Regions from separate parts of the Photobacterium sp. MCCC 1A19761 genome, predicted to be linked through region 1. Evidence: predicted binding sites of a transcription regulator. Region 1 holds the regulator's gene; each other region holds the start of a gene.
What was found. The regulator MetJ, encoded in region 1, represses methionine synthesis genes. The targets are predictions, from matches to a motif close to TTAGACNTNTANANGTCTAA.
Positions count from the first base shown of each region.

Region 1 (5,098 bases):
CATTGAGTCCGGAGTGGACGGTTTGCAGCGGCACATTGAAGCGGCGGCGAAAGCGGTTGATGGTTTGCGGGGTCAGGCCGATCTCCGGGACCAGGATCAGCGCCTGTTTTCCCGCTGCCAGCACCGGCTCGAGCAGGTTGAGGTAGACCTCGGTTTTGCCGGAACCCGTCACGCCTTCGAGCAGGTAGCCGCCGAAGCCGGGATTGGCGTTGACCGTCGCGACGGCCAGGGCCTGCTCTTCGTTGAGTCGGGGCTTCTCCTCGGTGATGGCAAAGTCGTCGGCCCAGGCCCGTTGCGGCGGCCGGGCTTCGCAGGCTTCGATCCAGCCCTTGTCACTGAGGGTTTTGAGAATCGCGGCGCTGATCTCCTCGGCCAGCAGGGCTTCGTGGCTCCAGCGGTCACTACGCAGCAGGTTCAGGACCTGGGCCTGACGCGGGGCCCGGGTCGGCAGCGGCTGATCGCGGCCGGTGTCGGTCAGTTGCCAGACCTTGAGGCTGGCCGGCGAGGCTTCACGCCCCTTGCGCAGCAGGGTCGGCATGGCATTGGCCAGGGTGTCGCCGAGCGGATACTGGTAATAACTGCTGGCCCAGCTCAGCAACTCGAACAGGGAATCCGGCCACAGCGGCGCGGGATCGAGCACGGCCGAGATCCCTTTGAGCTGGGTGAGCGGGAAATCAGACTGATCGGTGAGGGCGATCACCACCCCCACCAATTGCTGGCGGCCAAACGGCACCCGCACCCGGGCGCCGATCACCGGGGCCTGGTCGGGCTTGATCAGGTAGTCGAACTGTTTATCCAGGGGAACAGGGAGTGCCACGCGGGCAATCTTGGAGGCCATAACAAACCGCAATTTTCAGCATTGACTAAGATCAGAGAGTGTACCTTGCCCGGAGGCAGGCGCAAAGTGGCGAAAAAGGGAGCGTATCAGTTGATTTGGGCGGATTGTTTGATTACTATACGCCGCCTGATTCGGTGTACTGGAACCCCCATTACGCCTATTGTTATTAACGACGTGTGGTGCCCGGCTTTGGATCGGGAGAGCGACACGGCCTTACTATTGAGGTTATCCCATGAAACAAGGTATCCACCCAGAATACACAGAAGTAAACGCGAAATGTTCTTGCGGCAACGCGTTCGTATTCAAGTCAACTCTGGGCAAAGACATCAACCTGGATGTTTGTGACAAGTGTCACCCATTCTACACTGGTAAGCAGCGTCAAGTGAGCACCGGTGGTCGTATTGACAAGTTCAACAAGCGTTTCGGTGCGCTGTCTAGCAAGTAATTGCCAGAAGACTTCCGAAAAAAGGGGACGCCAGGCGTCCCCTTTTTGTTTTCCCGCAGCCTGCGCGCAAATTAGTCTATTCTGCCGCGATTGCCGGACGGAGCCGGGATGTTTACAGGCCAGTGCGAGGATTTCCACCCATTTTGCGGTATGCGGATCATAAATTCGCGATACCTGACTACAGCAGTGGGAGATTATTGGCTCGACCAGCCGGGCTCGGCTAGGATTTTCTACCGCTATAGCATATGATTTATCTCCCACTACACCAACTGAACCTCATTTTCTTTCAGGATCTGAAACACTATGTCTGAAGACTTTCGCCAACAAGCGCTTCATTACCATGCTTACCCTGTACCAGGCAAAATTGCCGTAGAGCTCTCCAAGCCTGCTGATACTGTTGAAGACCTTGCCCTCGCTTACAGCCCGGGTGTGGCTGAGCCGGTGCGTGAAATCGCCCAAAACGCTGACAATGTTTACAAGTACACCGCCAAAGGCAATATGGTGGCGGTGATCAGTAACGGCACTGCGATCCTTGGCCTGGGGAACCTGGGCCCGCTGGCATCCAAGCCGGTGATGGAAGGTAAAGCCCTGCTGTTCAAGCGTTTTGCCGGTCTGGATTCGATTGATATCGAAGTGAAACACCGCACGATTGACGAGTTCGTCGATACCGTGGCTAACATTGCCGATACATTCGGCGGCATCAACCTGGAAGACATTAAAGCGCCGGACTGCTTTGAAATTGAAAAGCGTCTGATCGAGCGTTGCCAGGTGCCGGTGTTCCACGATGACCAGCACGGCACCGCGATCGTAACCGCGGCCGGGATGCTCAATGCTCTGGAACTGCAAGGCAAAGAGATCAGCGAAGCCGTGATCGTCTGCCTGGGTGCTGGTGCGGCTGCCGTGGCCTGTATGGAACTGCTGATCAAGTGCGGTGCGCAGCGTGAGAAGATCTACATGCTGGACCGTAAGGGCGTGATCCATACCCGCCGTGACGACATCAACGAATACAAGCAGCTGTTTGCCAACAATACCGACAAGCGCACGCTGGAAGACGTGATCGAAGGCGCAGACATTTTTGTCGGCGTGTCCGGTCCGGATCTGCTGTCACCGGAAGCCCTGAAGCTGATGGCTGACAAGCCGGTGGTCTTTGCGTGTTCTAACCCGGATCCGGAAATCAAGCCGGCGCTGGCGCATGCCGTACGTGATGATCTGATCATGGGCACTGGCCGTTCGGACTATCCGAACCAGGTCAACAACGTGCTGTGCTTCCCGTTCATCTTCCGCGGTGCCCTGGACGTGCGCGCCAGTGCGATTAACGACGAGATGAAACTGGCAGCCGTGAAGGCGATCCGTGAACTGGCCAAAGAGCCGGTCCCGGCAGAAGTACTCAAAGCGGCTGGCGTGGACAGCCTGGCCTTCGGTCCGGAATACATTATTCCGAAACCAATGGATCCGCGTCTGCTGCCGCGCGTGGCCAAAGCCGTGGCGGTGGCTGCGGTTGAATCCGGCGTTGCCCGAATCGACATGCCGGTCAATTACATGGCTGACAAATAATTCAGCCGGATAGGAAAAAACCAGCCCACGGGCTGGTTTTTTTGTATCTGGCGGCAGAAAAGCAGCGATTATTCGTTGATGTCTTCGTACTTGATGCCCATCTCGTCCATCAGGGCTTTGGCCTCGGCCGGCAGATCATCCGGACGGTCTTTGCGGATGTCATCGTCGGTAGGCAGCGGCTGACCGGTGTAGGCATGCAGGAATGCCTCGCACAGTAGCTCACTGTTCGTGGCGTGACGCAGGTTGTTGATCTGACGGCGGGTACGCTCATCAGTCAGGATTTTCAGTACCTTCAATGGAATCGAAACGGTAATTTTTTTGACTTGCTCGTTTTTCTTACCGTGTTCCGCGTATGGGCTGATGTACTCGCCATTCCACTCTGCCATTTTCTACCTTCTCAGCGATATTGGATTGATTAAATTAGATGATGGGTGAATTTTAGCGGGATTTACCGCCACAAGCAAAGACATATGGACGTCCAGAAGTGTTGACGTCTTTATGGTTTGTGGCTAATGTTGGTGCTAATCCGTTCTGCACCGCAGGGCCAGCCCTCAGACAAGGAAAGTAAATATGAGTGACAAGAAGCGAGCGACCGTTGCCGTCCGCGCTGGGATCGAATCGGACACCCAATTTAATGCGGTGGTGCCGCCTATCTACCTTACTTCGACTTATAGCTTCTCACAACTGGGGGAAGTGCCGCAGTTTGACTATTCCCGCTCGGGCAACCCGACCCGCAATACGTTGGCCGAAGCGCTGGCTGCGCTGGAAGGGGGCGCCGGGGCCGTGGTAACGAACTGCGGTACGGCGGCGATCAACTTGCTGGTCACTGCCCTGTTGGGGCCGGATGACCTGGTGGTGGCTCCGCATGACTGCTATGGCGGCACGTACCGCCTGTTCCATACCCGGGCTCAGAAAGGGGATTTTCAGGTCTGTTTTGTCGATCAGACCGATCCGGTCGCGCTGGCGGCGGCACTGGCCAAACAGCCCAAGCTGGTCTGGGTGGAAACACCATCCAACCCGTTGCTGCGGGTGGTCGATATCGCCGCCGTGTGCGAACAGGCGCATCAGGCCGGGGCGCTGGTTGCGGTGGACAACACCTTCCTGTCGCCGATCCTGCAACAGCCGATCGCCCTGGGGGCGGATTTTGTCGTCCACTCGACCACCAAATACATTAACGGCCATTCCGACGTGCTCGGCGGGGTGCTGATTGCCAAAACATCGGAGCAGGCGGAAACCCTGGCCTGGTGGGCCAACTGCATTGGTGCCACCGGCGCGCCGTTTGATGCGTATCTCACGCTGCGCGGCCTGCGGACCCTGGCTCCCCGGATGAAGCTGCACGAAGAGAACAGCGCCCGGATCCTCGCTTACCTGCAAAGCCAGCCGTTGGTCGGGCAAATCTACCATCCGAGCCAGCCCGAGCATCCGGGCCATGCGATTGCGCTCAAGCAGCAGCAGGGATTCGGCGCGATGCTCAGTTTTGAAATCGCCGGCAGCCAGGCACAACTGGAATTGTTTGTCCGCCAACTGCAATGCTTTTCTCTGGCGGAGTCCCTTGGCGGGACCGAAAGTCTGATCTGCCATCCGGCCAGTATGACCCACCGGGCGATGTCGGACGAGGCGCAAGCCGAAGCGGGCATCAAGCCGTCCCTGCTCCGGTTGTCTGTGGGGCTGGAAGATGCCGATGATTTGATTGCCGATTTGGCGCAGGCGTTTGCCCTGGCAGCGGAGGTGACGGGATGAGCCAGCCGATAACACGACAACTCCACAAATTTGGCGGCAGCAGCCTGGCGGACCCGGCGTGTTATCGCCGGGTGGCCGAGATCATCGGTGAATATGCCGGTCCTGAAGATTTGATTGTGGTTTCCGCCGCTGGCAAGACCACCAATCAGCTGATCGCCTGGGTCGAGTTGCTGCGAAAAGATGGCCGGCAGGCCCATGACGCGTTGCAGGATCTGCGGGCGTTTCAGCAGGCACTGATCAGTGAGCTCGTGACCGGCCCGGCTGCGGATGATCTGCAAACTCAGCTCCACCTGGAGCTCAGTGCGCTGGCCAAGCTCAGTGGTCCGGATTTGACGGAAGCGGCGGTGGCCGCGGTACTTGGTCATGGCGAGCTGTGGTCTGCCCGGTTGCTCGCCGCGTTGCTGGCGCAACAGGCGATGCCGGCGACGTACCTGGATTCCAGGACGTTTTTGCGGGCCGAGCGGGCCGCGCAGCCGGAAGTCGATCGCGCCCAGTCCTGGCCGTTGCTGACGGCTGAGCTG
Region 1 covers NZ_JAZGTF010000009.1:183,126-188,223, forward strand. Annotated here, with positions in the region: gene priA (primosomal protein N') at 1-838, opposite strand, end outside; gene rpmE (50S ribosomal protein L31) at 1,071-1,283, shown strand; gene VV869_RS11260 (malic enzyme-like NAD(P)-binding protein) at 1,587-2,837, shown strand; gene metJ (met regulon transcriptional regulator MetJ) at 2,906-3,223, opposite strand; gene VV869_RS11270 (O-succinylhomoserine (thiol)-lyase) at 3,408-4,577, shown strand; gene VV869_RS11275 (bifunctional aspartate kinase/homoserine dehydrogenase II) at 4,574-5,098, shown strand, end outside.

Region 2 (5,098 bases), on a different contig from region 1:
TGTGCGGGTGATGATCACCGACGGGGAGTACTCGGTTGAAGCCGAATGTACACCTTATGCCCGTTATGGCGAGGACACCGCATCTGTGTTGGCGCAAATCGAACGAGCGATCCCGACGTTGGCAGCGCTGTCGGCGCAGCAGGCCAAAGTGGCGCTGCAAACCCTGTTGCTGGCCGGGGCAGCCCGGAATGCGCTCGATTGCGCCTTATGGTCGCTCATCGCCCGGCAATGTAACAGCCAGTTTCCGTCGCGTTATTTTCAGTTGCAGCCTGCGCTGGAAACGGCAATGACGGTTTCCATCGGGACACCGCAGGAAATGGCCCGACAAGCGCGGGACTATGTCGCTCAGGGAGCCACCTTGCTGAAAGTAAAGCTGGATGCGGAAAACATTGTCGGCCGGGTGACCGCAGTCCGGGATGTCGCGCCGGATGCACGGATCATCTTAGATGCTAATGAAGCCTGGGCGGGGATGGATCTTCCTGCGCTGTTTGATGCGCTCGCGCCGCTGGCTATTGCGATGATTGAGCAGCCTCTGCCGGCCGGGGATGATGATGCCTTGGGCCACTTTGACCACCGGATTCCGGTGTGTGCCGATGAGAGTTGTCATACCCGGGCAGACTTGGCGCATGTTCGCGGCCGCTATGAAATGATCAATATTAAGCTGGATAAAACCGGCGGACTGACCGAAGCGCTGGCGCTCAAAGCCGCCGCGCGGCAGGATGGATTATCGGTGATGGTCGGGTGTATGCTCGGCACATCTCTGGCGATGAGGGCTGCCCTGCCTATTGCCCAGGATGCCGCGGTGGTCGATCTCGACGGCCCGGTGCTCATTGGCGAAAGCGGTCCGGAAGCACTGACTTACCGGGACGGCCAGTTATTTCTCTGAACAACGCCCGCTCCGATGTGATGCGCCGGGGCGGGCGTTTGCTGTGGGCGCTCATGTGACTTTCAAACACGGCTGGTGGCCGGGATCACATTGATGCACGCACAGGCTTTGTTATTGGAAAGCAGGCTCGATGGTGCCGTTGAACGTCTGCTGGATAAAGTCACGGACCGGCTGTGACTGGTAGATTTTCACAAACTTTTGGTAATCGGCATTGTTTTTATCGGCTTCGCGCGCGGCCACGACCATCACGGCCAGCGCTGCATCTTTCGGTTCCAGATAGAGGCCAAATTCTTTCGGATCCAGGCCCGATGACATGATGTAGTTCATCGTAATGGCGGCAGCATCTACGTCTTCGAGGCTTCGTGGTAACTGGGCAGCTTCAATCTCAATGATCTCGAGCTGCTTCGGGTTCTCAACGATATCGTTCAGCGTCGCTTTGTGGCCGACACCCGGTTTGAGCGTGATGAGATTGGCATCGGCCAACAGCAGCAGGCCGCGTCCGCCGTTCGTCGGATCGTTCGGAATGGCAATGCGCGCATGATCCGGCAATTCGGCGAGGCTATTGAAGGTTTTGGAATAGATCCCCATCCGCATCAGAATCGACTCACCCATAGAAACTAAATGGCTGCCGTTGTTGGCATTGTATGTTTGTAAAAAGGGCAGATGCTGGTAACTGTTGAGATCCAGGCTGCCGTCTGCAAGTGCCGCATTAGGCGTGATGTAATCCGAAAACTCGATCACTTCCACTTTTAATCCTTGTTTTTCGGCTTCCCGGGCAACAGCTTCCACCACCTGGGCATGCGGGCCGACGGTTGCGCCGACTTTTAATACTGCTTCTTCTTGTTGGCCGCAGCCGGTTAATCCCAGCACCAATGCTGCACCGAGTAACCACTGACTGACTTTCTTATTCTTTTGCATCATATCCTCCATGTGGACGCTAAAGGACGTTTGGACGTCTAGAAAGCTATCCTACGTATTGTATGAGAATATGCAACTGATTATTTCATTTATTTCTCAGAGCAAGGTTCAGGCTCGGGCCGCAGGTGTCATGAACCCGGGCTGGGTGGTGATGACTGTCCCAGTCTCGGTATATAAATTCGGTTCAGAAAGGGGGGACTCAAAAATACGAAGCATTTTCATCCTGATGTCATTACATTACCCGGGGCTCTGGATGAGATCCAGACGGAATTGTCGTCGGTAATCACGGCATGCAATCCCGCAAACTCAGGAGAAGGAAGCGATGAAAAGAATTTGTTTAGTGACGCACACGCAAGCGACTCATTCTGTGAATGGTCAGGTTGGCGGCTGGTTTGATTCGGAACTGACGGAGCACGGGCGCGCTCAGGCCGCTCGTTTAGGCGAGAAAATCAAAGCGCATGGTTTTGAGCTTGAAAAGCTGCAAGTTTATTCCTCCGATCTCAAGCGCGCAGTACAGACAACGGAGGCGTTGGTTGCCGGGTTGGCACTGGATGTGCTGTATGATGCCAGGTTGCGGGAGATGTCGTTTGGCCGTCACGAAGGGATGGATCAAGCCGCGCATGATGAACTCATGCAGCCGGTGAGTTCCACAGGGGAGCGGCTGGATCACCGGATCTGTGACGGTGCGGAGTCCCGCCGGGAAGTTGCGACGCGAATTGTAGCGTGTGTTCAAGAGATCATGCACCAGCCGGGTGATGCGTTAATTGTGACGCATGGTTTTGCGGCGACCTTCGTGATTGCGGCATTTCAACTGATTGATATTGAAAGCATGGACTATATTGCATTTAAGGTGAATCCGGGCAGCGTGTCGATCCTGGAAGCGGATGATTTATTTCAAAATCGCGCCGTTTGTTTGCTCAATGGGTAATGCCTGCGCTGCCGAGTGTGATTGGCGGCGGGATGGGGCGACATGGGCAGCAGCAGGTGCTGATGCCGTGCTTTGCAGAGAAAATTGTTAATTCAGGAGCAAGGTGAACATGGAAGTGATTCGAGTGTCCCGGAAGGAAGATTTGCGTGGTGTGCTGGCGCTTTACCGAGAGCTGCGGGGGCACGATCCCGTGGTCAGCGAACAGGTGCTGGCATCGAACTGGGATGAAATTCAGGCCAATCCTTCTATTCAGTTGGTGGTCGCTGAAGTCGACGGGCAACTGGCATCCACCTGCCAGCTTGGGGTTATCCCCACCGTGACCAATGCTGGCAGGCCGTTTGGTGTGATCGAACATGTGATCACCGGGCAGGATTATCGCCGTCGCGGTCTGAGCCAGAAAGTGCTCGAGAAGGCGCTGGCACTGGCTTGGGAGCAGGGCTGCTATAAAGTGATGCTCCTGTCTGGAGAAAATCGAGTCGCCGCGCACCGTTTGTATGAAAAAGTGGGTTTTCAGGCGGGGATTGAAAAAGGGTTCGTGGTGAAACGACCACATGATGAAGGAAGATGATTTGGATATTCAATTCAGAGCAGCAACGAAAGATGATCTCGAAACTTTAGTATTGATGCTGCAGGATGATGCACTTGGTTCACAACGTGAAGACGGAACTTTGCCGTTAAATGCCAAGTATCTTCAGGCGTTCGAGGCCATTCAGGCGGATCCCAATAACCAATTGATGGTCGCAGAGACCCAAGACCGGGTGGTGGGGATGTTGCAGTTGACTTTCATTCCATATCTTACCCACATCGGTTCCTGGCGGTGCCTGATTGAAGGCGTTCGGATCCTCGCCGATTACCGTGGTCAGGGCCTGGGTGAGCAGATGTTTCAGTATGCGATTGGTCAGGCGCAAGAGAAAGGCTGCCAGTTGGTTCAGCTCACCTCAGACAAGCAGCGTTTGGATGCGTTGCGGTTTTACGAGAAGCTGGGATTTGTCGCCACGCACGAAGGGTTTAAGTTGCGGTTAGCGGAGCAGGAGTTACGTTAAAGCCCGGTTTAACTTTACGCTCTACCGCATCCCCTTGGTTTATCGATTTCCAAGGCGTTGAATCTGTAGTTCACCCTGTGGCTCTTTTGGATACGGGACTCTTTGGCAAAGGAGCCCAGCTTCCATCCGCAGGTGTTTAATCTACACAAAACACCAACTGGAGCACAAATTTAACAAAAGGTTTTAAATTTCCTCGGGGGGCGTAGGGCCGGGGAGGATTGATACTGAACTAATTGCACACAAAATACGCGCAATTTTAAATGAGTAATTGTTCATATCAATGGATGAAGCCAATGAAGAAAAAGCTAATCGCAGTTTGTATTCTCCTGGGCTCCGGGAGTTGCTACGCCGATGTCCCTGCACCTTATATCGTGAATTACGGTCCCTCCAGTACGGTGGTGGAGGTGCTGGATGATGATCTGATCCACATCTCTTTCCGTCATCACCAAAATACACAAGGGAACACGACGATCCCCCATACCGAAATGGTCTTTAAAACAGACTATACCGGTCCCGCTTTGTACGAACCCAATGCGGACGGATTTCGGACCCAGGCGCTGAGTGTCCGTATCGATCGGGAGAATGGCTGCCTCAGTGTGGTCGAGTTACAACACAACAATCAGCAAAGTGCCACAATCTGCCCGGCAATTTATGATCAAACCTGGCACGGCGCGTCGGTACAAAATTTAGGGATCCATTCGGTGTATGGCTTGGGTCAGACGTTCGCGCCGATTGACCCTAACCGAGGTGCTCAGGTGAACGGCGAGTGGCTGGGAACCGGGGGCTTCGGGACCCCGGATGATCGCGGCAATACGTTCAGCAGTATTACTTATACTGACGGCGCCTATGCCGGCGCGACCACACCGCGCTTGCAGTTTCCGGTGCTCTATGCGGTCGGTGAGCAAATGAACTATGCCCTGATGCTCGATTCCAAGCTCAAAAACAGTTTTGATCTGTCGAAGCCCTGGTGGGAGATTCGCAACAAGACTGCGCCAGAGACCAACCTGTATTACATGAGTGGTCCTGACTTGCCGGATCTGCGCCGTGATTTCATGGAGCTGGTCGGCCGGCCGCCGGTACCGCCGAAAAAAGCCCTGGGATTGTGGATTTCTGAGTTTTCGTTTGATAACTGGGGTGAGTTGGATGAGACCATCCAGACGCTGCGTCAGCACCATTTCCCGATTGACGGTGCCTTGCTCGATGTGGCCTGGTTTGGCTTTAAGCACGCCTGGCAGAACAATAGTGAAGCCAACCCGATGGGGGATTTGCGCTTTGATGAGCAAGCCTTCCCGAACCCGGCAGCCAAAGTCGCCAGCCTGAAAC
Region 2 covers NZ_JAZGTF010000013.1:94,263-99,360, forward strand. Annotated here, with positions in the region: gene dgcA (N-acetyl-D-Glu racemase DgcA) at 1-886, shown strand, start outside; gene VV869_RS14310 (MetQ/NlpA family ABC transporter substrate-binding protein) at 998-1,804, opposite strand; gene VV869_RS14315 (histidine phosphatase family protein) at 2,127-2,732, shown strand; gene VV869_RS14320 (GNAT family N-acetyltransferase) at 2,842-3,300, shown strand; gene VV869_RS14325 (GNAT family N-acetyltransferase) at 3,284-3,775, shown strand; gene VV869_RS14330 (TIM-barrel domain-containing protein) at 4,069-5,098, shown strand, end outside.
Region 2: VV869_RS14310 (MetQ/NlpA family ABC transporter substrate-binding protein) is a predicted target of MetJ. The motif match lies at 1,835-1,854, and genes of this name have one in related genera.

Region 3 (5,098 bases), on a different contig from region 1:
TGATTGTCTTGCCGGTCAGCTATGCGCTGCTGTTTCGGGTGCCCCATCCGCACCGCTCAGGGGCGTCCGAACGGGCATCCGAGCGGGAGTCCGAATCGGCACTGGCGGCGTCATAATGTCATCACGGATCCTGTAATGTAAATTAAGCAACTCGCTGCTTTGCCCGCCAATCTGGCGGGCTTTTTTATATCCGGCCACCATCACATTCACCCAGAAAATAAATCCTTATTGAACAAGGGCCTAAATTCGAAAATGAGCCGATAACTGACATCCGCCTAACATATCCCGCGCTGATTTTTGCCAAGCTATTCCCAGCCATCGCTGAAACAGCACCATGTGACGTAGATTGACCGACGTGGATTGACCACAGCTTCGGCCTCACCGGAGTGGCCCGGCAACCGCCTGTTCATGTTCGGTTCAAGCAGAACCGGGCATGATAACCAGACGTTCCGGGCTCCGGTCACTATACTCAATAGCAACTGCACCTTGAAAATAATAGCGACAGCACCTTGAAAAATAGCAACAATTTATCCGAAATTATCCTTCATCCGTTGGGGAATGAATCATGAAAAAGCGCTTACTGACGGCTCTCGCCATTACCACCCTGCTCTCGGCGTGTGCCGCCGACAAGCCGACACCACCGAAAATGATCGCTGAAACGGATCTGGCCACCCACAACTGGGTGCTGACCAAAGTCGACAGCTCCCCCGTTTCGCTCCCGGAACCTTTCTCCGCCCCAACACTGCAATTTGATCCGGATATGGCTGCCAACGGCCACTCCGGCTGTAACCGCTATTTTGGTCAGGCCGAACTGAAAGCGGGCAAGCTGCGCATTGAGAAAATGGGCATGACCATGATGGCCTGCCCGGCACCGGCGATGGAAATGGAACAACTGATGAGCAGCACGCTGATGGACTGGAGCCAGGCCAGCATTGTGGGGAATGAACTGGTGCTGAGCAACCCTGAGCACACCCTGATCTTCAAACGTCAGGATAACCAGTAAGCCCGGTCGGAACGGCACCGGTTGCGTCCCGGTTCGGCATGGTCCGAAACAGGTCAATGCCTGGATGGATTCAGTCTGAAAGTGGATTCGCTATCTCAGCGAATCCGATGCTGAACGGATTAAAGCAAACAAAAAGAGCGCCGAAGCGCTCTTTTTTATCGGTTGATATTGGGATGAACAACCCGCTTAGCTGACTTTCGCCTGCCACTGTTCACGCAGTGCCTTGGCCGCAGTGACCATGTTGTGCAGTGCTGCTTCAGTTTCTTCCCAGTTTCGGGTTTTCAGACCACAGTCCGGGTTAATCCACAGTCTTTCTGCCGGGATCAGCGCTTCTGCTTTCTCGACCAGTTGCGTTACCTGCGCGACCTCCGGAATATTTGGCGAGTGGATGTCATACACACCCGGACCAATTTCATTCGGATAATCGAAGGCTTCAAAGGCTTTCAGCAACTCCATATCCGAGCGCGAGGTTTCAATGGTGATCACATCAGCATCCAGGGCTGCCACCGACTTGATAATATCGTTGAACTCGCTGTAACACATATGGGTGTGGATCTGAGTTTCCGGCTCTGCGCTGGCCGCAGAGATCTTGAATGCATTCACCGCCCAGTCCAGATACGTCTGCCATTGCGAGGCTTTCAGCGGCAGCCCTTCACGGATCGCCGGCTCATCGATTTGAATCACTTGAATCCCGGCCGCCTGAAGATCAGCCACCTCGTCGCGCAAGGCCAAAGCAATCTGGTTGGCGATGGCTTCACGGCTCAAGTCTTCACGCGGGAAGGTCCAGCCAAGAATCGTGACCGGTCCGGTCAGCATGCCTTTCACCAGTTTGTCGGTCAGCGACTGTGCATAGGTGATCCACTCAACCGTCATTGGCTTGGCACGGTAAATATCCGACACAATCACCGCTGGTTTCACACAGCGTGAGCCGTAGCTTTGAACCCAGCCAAAGCGGGTGACAGCAAAGCCTTCCAGCAGCTCGGCGAAGTATTCGACCATGTCGTTTCGCTCAGCCTCACCGTGAACCAGCACATCCAGATCCAGCTTCTGCTGACGTGCGATGGCATCGGCAATGTGCCCTTTCAGCGCCGTGTTGTAATCGGCTTCAGACAGACGACCGGCTTTGAAGTCACGGCGCTGCACCCGAATTTCATCGGTCTGCGGGAACGAGCCAATGGTTGTGGTCGGCAACAATGGCAAGTTCAGGGCAGCACGCTGTTGGCGGGCACGCTCTGCATACGGTGCTTTACGCTCTGCCAGGGCCGGGGTGATCGCCTGAGTACGCTGACGGACTTGCGGATTATTAACCAATTCACTGGTCGCACGGGCCTGGATCGGCGCGCTGTAGTGCTGACATTCCTGCACCGCGACATCACTACCGTCAAGCGCCTGGGCCAGCAGGGTCACTTCACGACATTTTTGCTTGGCAAACGCCAGCCACTGACGGACTTCCGGGTTGAGTTCGGTTTCCAGGTCGAGGTCAATCGGGCTGTGCAAGAGCGAACAGGAGCTGGCCAGCCACAAGCGCTCGCCCAATTGCGCTTTCACCGGGGCTAGGATGGAGAGTTGCTGAGCCAGATCGGCCCGCCACACGTTGCGACCGTTCACAACACCGGCAGACAACACCCAATGGGCCGGGATCGCAGCCACGACGTCGTTCAACTGCTCCGGCGAGGCCGACAGGTCGATATGCAGGCCATCCACTTTCAGTTCAACGATTTTATCGAGATGATGAGTGATGTTGTCAAAGTACGTCGTCAGCAGCAGCTTGGTACTGCCGTTCAGCACCTGATACGCCAACTTGAATGAATCCGCCCACGCCTGAGGCAGTTCCAGCGCCAGTACCGGTTCGTCAATCTGCACCCACTCAACGCCCAGAGCCGCCAGTTTATTCAGGATCTGCTGATAAGCGGTCAACAGGCGCGGCAACAGGGACAGGCGGTCAAAATCAGCTTCTTTCTCTTTGCCCAGCCACAGGTAAGACACCGGCCCCAACAGCACAGGTTTCACGGCATGGCCGGCTTTTTGTGCTTCCACAACTTCTTCAAACAGTTGGGTCCAGCTGACGTTAAACGTATCGTCTTTGGTAAATTCCGGAACAATATAGTGATAGTTGGTATTAAACCACTTGGTCATGTCCGACGCCGCGCAAGCACAGCCGGTCGGTGCTTTACCGCGTGCCACGCGGAACAGGGTATCGAGATCCGGATGGCCGTGATTGTGGCGCTGCGGGATATGGCCCAGCAGCATGCTGGTTCCCAGAACATGGTCATACCAGGCGAAGTCACCCACTGAAACATAGTCCAGCCCAGCACCGACCTGATCGCCCCAGTGACGGTGACGCAGCAGGCTCCCCACCTCTTTCAGTTCTTGCTGGCTAATGTCGCCACGCCAGTATTTTTCCTGCGCAAATTTCAGTTCACGCTGGCTCCCCACGCGTGGGTAGCCAAGAATATGAGTCGTTGTTTTCGGCGTTGTTTGTGTTGTTGTCATCATCATTACCTTATGAATGCGGTTCCGTATCGATAACTTCACAATGGCTGAACGGCGTTTGATGAACAATGTCTTAAAATTCAACCTGATCATGAAGAAATTTAATACTGATCATCTTTCATATTAAATTCATACGTTTAGACGTCCAGATGTTTACACATCCAATTTTTAGCGGTACAGTGAACCTCTCTCTTATCCGGGACGAATGAGGTTGAACAGCAAACCCAGCACGGATAAAGCACTTGCAACAGGGACGGTAAGCAAAAACCATGATTGAAGTTAAACATCTCAGAACACTCTCGGTACTGCGAGACACCGGCTCTCTGACGGCAACCGCCACGACCCTCTGCCTGACCCAGTCTGCGCTGTCTCACCAGCTCAAAGATCTGGAGCAGCGGTTGGGCGGACAGTTATTCTTACGGAAAACCCGGCCGGTGAAATTTACTGCGGAAGGTGAAATTCTATTGCGCCTGGCGGACGAATTAATCCCCAGGATTGCCAAAGCCGAGCATGAACTGGCCAGCCTGAAAGAAGACATCAACGGTCGGCTGCATATGGCAATCGAATGCCACTCCTGTTTTCAATGGCTGATGCCGGCCCTGAAGGAATATCAGATCCACTGGCCGAGCGTCACCCTGGATTTCTCCTCCGGCTTCGGCTTTGAGCCCCTGCCCGCTTTGGGTGCCGGCGAGCTGGATCTGGTGATCACCTCAGATATTCAGCCACGCAGTGAGGTTCACTTCGAGCCATTGTTTGATTTTGAAATGCGGCTGGTTGTCTCTCCCCAGTCTCCGCTGGCAGACAAGCCGTTTATTTCCCCGCAGGATCTGGCCGATCAAACTATGCTGAGCTATCCGGTTCAGAAGGGACGGTTAGATGTGGTCAAACATTTCCTCCAGCCAGCCGACGTTGAGCCGAGTCACTGGAAGCAGGCAGATAATACCCTGATGCTGGTGCAAATGGTTTCCGCCGGGCTCGGCGTCGCTGCCCTGCCCAACTGGGCGATTTATGACTTTGCCCGTCAGGGACTGGTGGTCAGCAAACCGCTCGGTGACGGCCTGTGGCGGCGCTTATTCGCTGCCATTCGCGCCTCCGAGCGGGACCGACATTATTTGCAGGCATTCTTTGCCACCGCAAAACAACAATGCCAGACACATTTGGAAGGAATTAAAGCGGCTTAATGGCCTCCGCGCCCGAGCCGCTTTATCTCTCAGAGATGCCAGCTGATTCAGTCAATGGTCGATTTCATCAGCCGGGTTCAGCAAACTGGACTTATTTATACTGATTCGAGATGGGATCATAGCGAAAGCCCAATGATTCCATCTTGTCGTTTAACTCGTCGTAATCCAGTTCATAACGGCTGACCAGGTCATCAATCGACGAGCATTCCAGCCGCAGCTTCTCATTGACAATACCCAGCACGATATTGCCATCCATCTTCAACAAGTTTGTAATTTCCATGCTTCCCCCTGACCGAAACGACTTCAGTGACTCTCAGTAAGCATAGTCATTGTTGCTGTTGCTGGCCTGGTCACAAAACCTGCCGCGTTCCCTAACAACAGAGAAAGCACGGGTGCAGATCCTGAAACATACAACTTCAAA
Region 3 covers NZ_JAZGTF010000002.1:157,898-162,995, forward strand. Annotated here, with positions in the region: gene VV869_RS03400 (efflux RND transporter permease subunit) at 1-116, shown strand, start outside; gene VV869_RS03405 (META domain-containing protein) at 566-1,003, shown strand; gene metE (5-methyltetrahydropteroyltriglutamate--homocysteine S-methyltransferase) at 1,190-3,496, opposite strand; gene metR (HTH-type transcriptional regulator MetR) at 3,766-4,677, shown strand; gene VV869_RS03420 (DUF4250 domain-containing protein) at 4,769-4,957, opposite strand.
Region 3: metE (5-methyltetrahydropteroyltriglutamate--homocysteine S-methyltransferase) is a predicted target of MetJ. The motif match lies at 3,634-3,653, and genes of this name have one in related genera.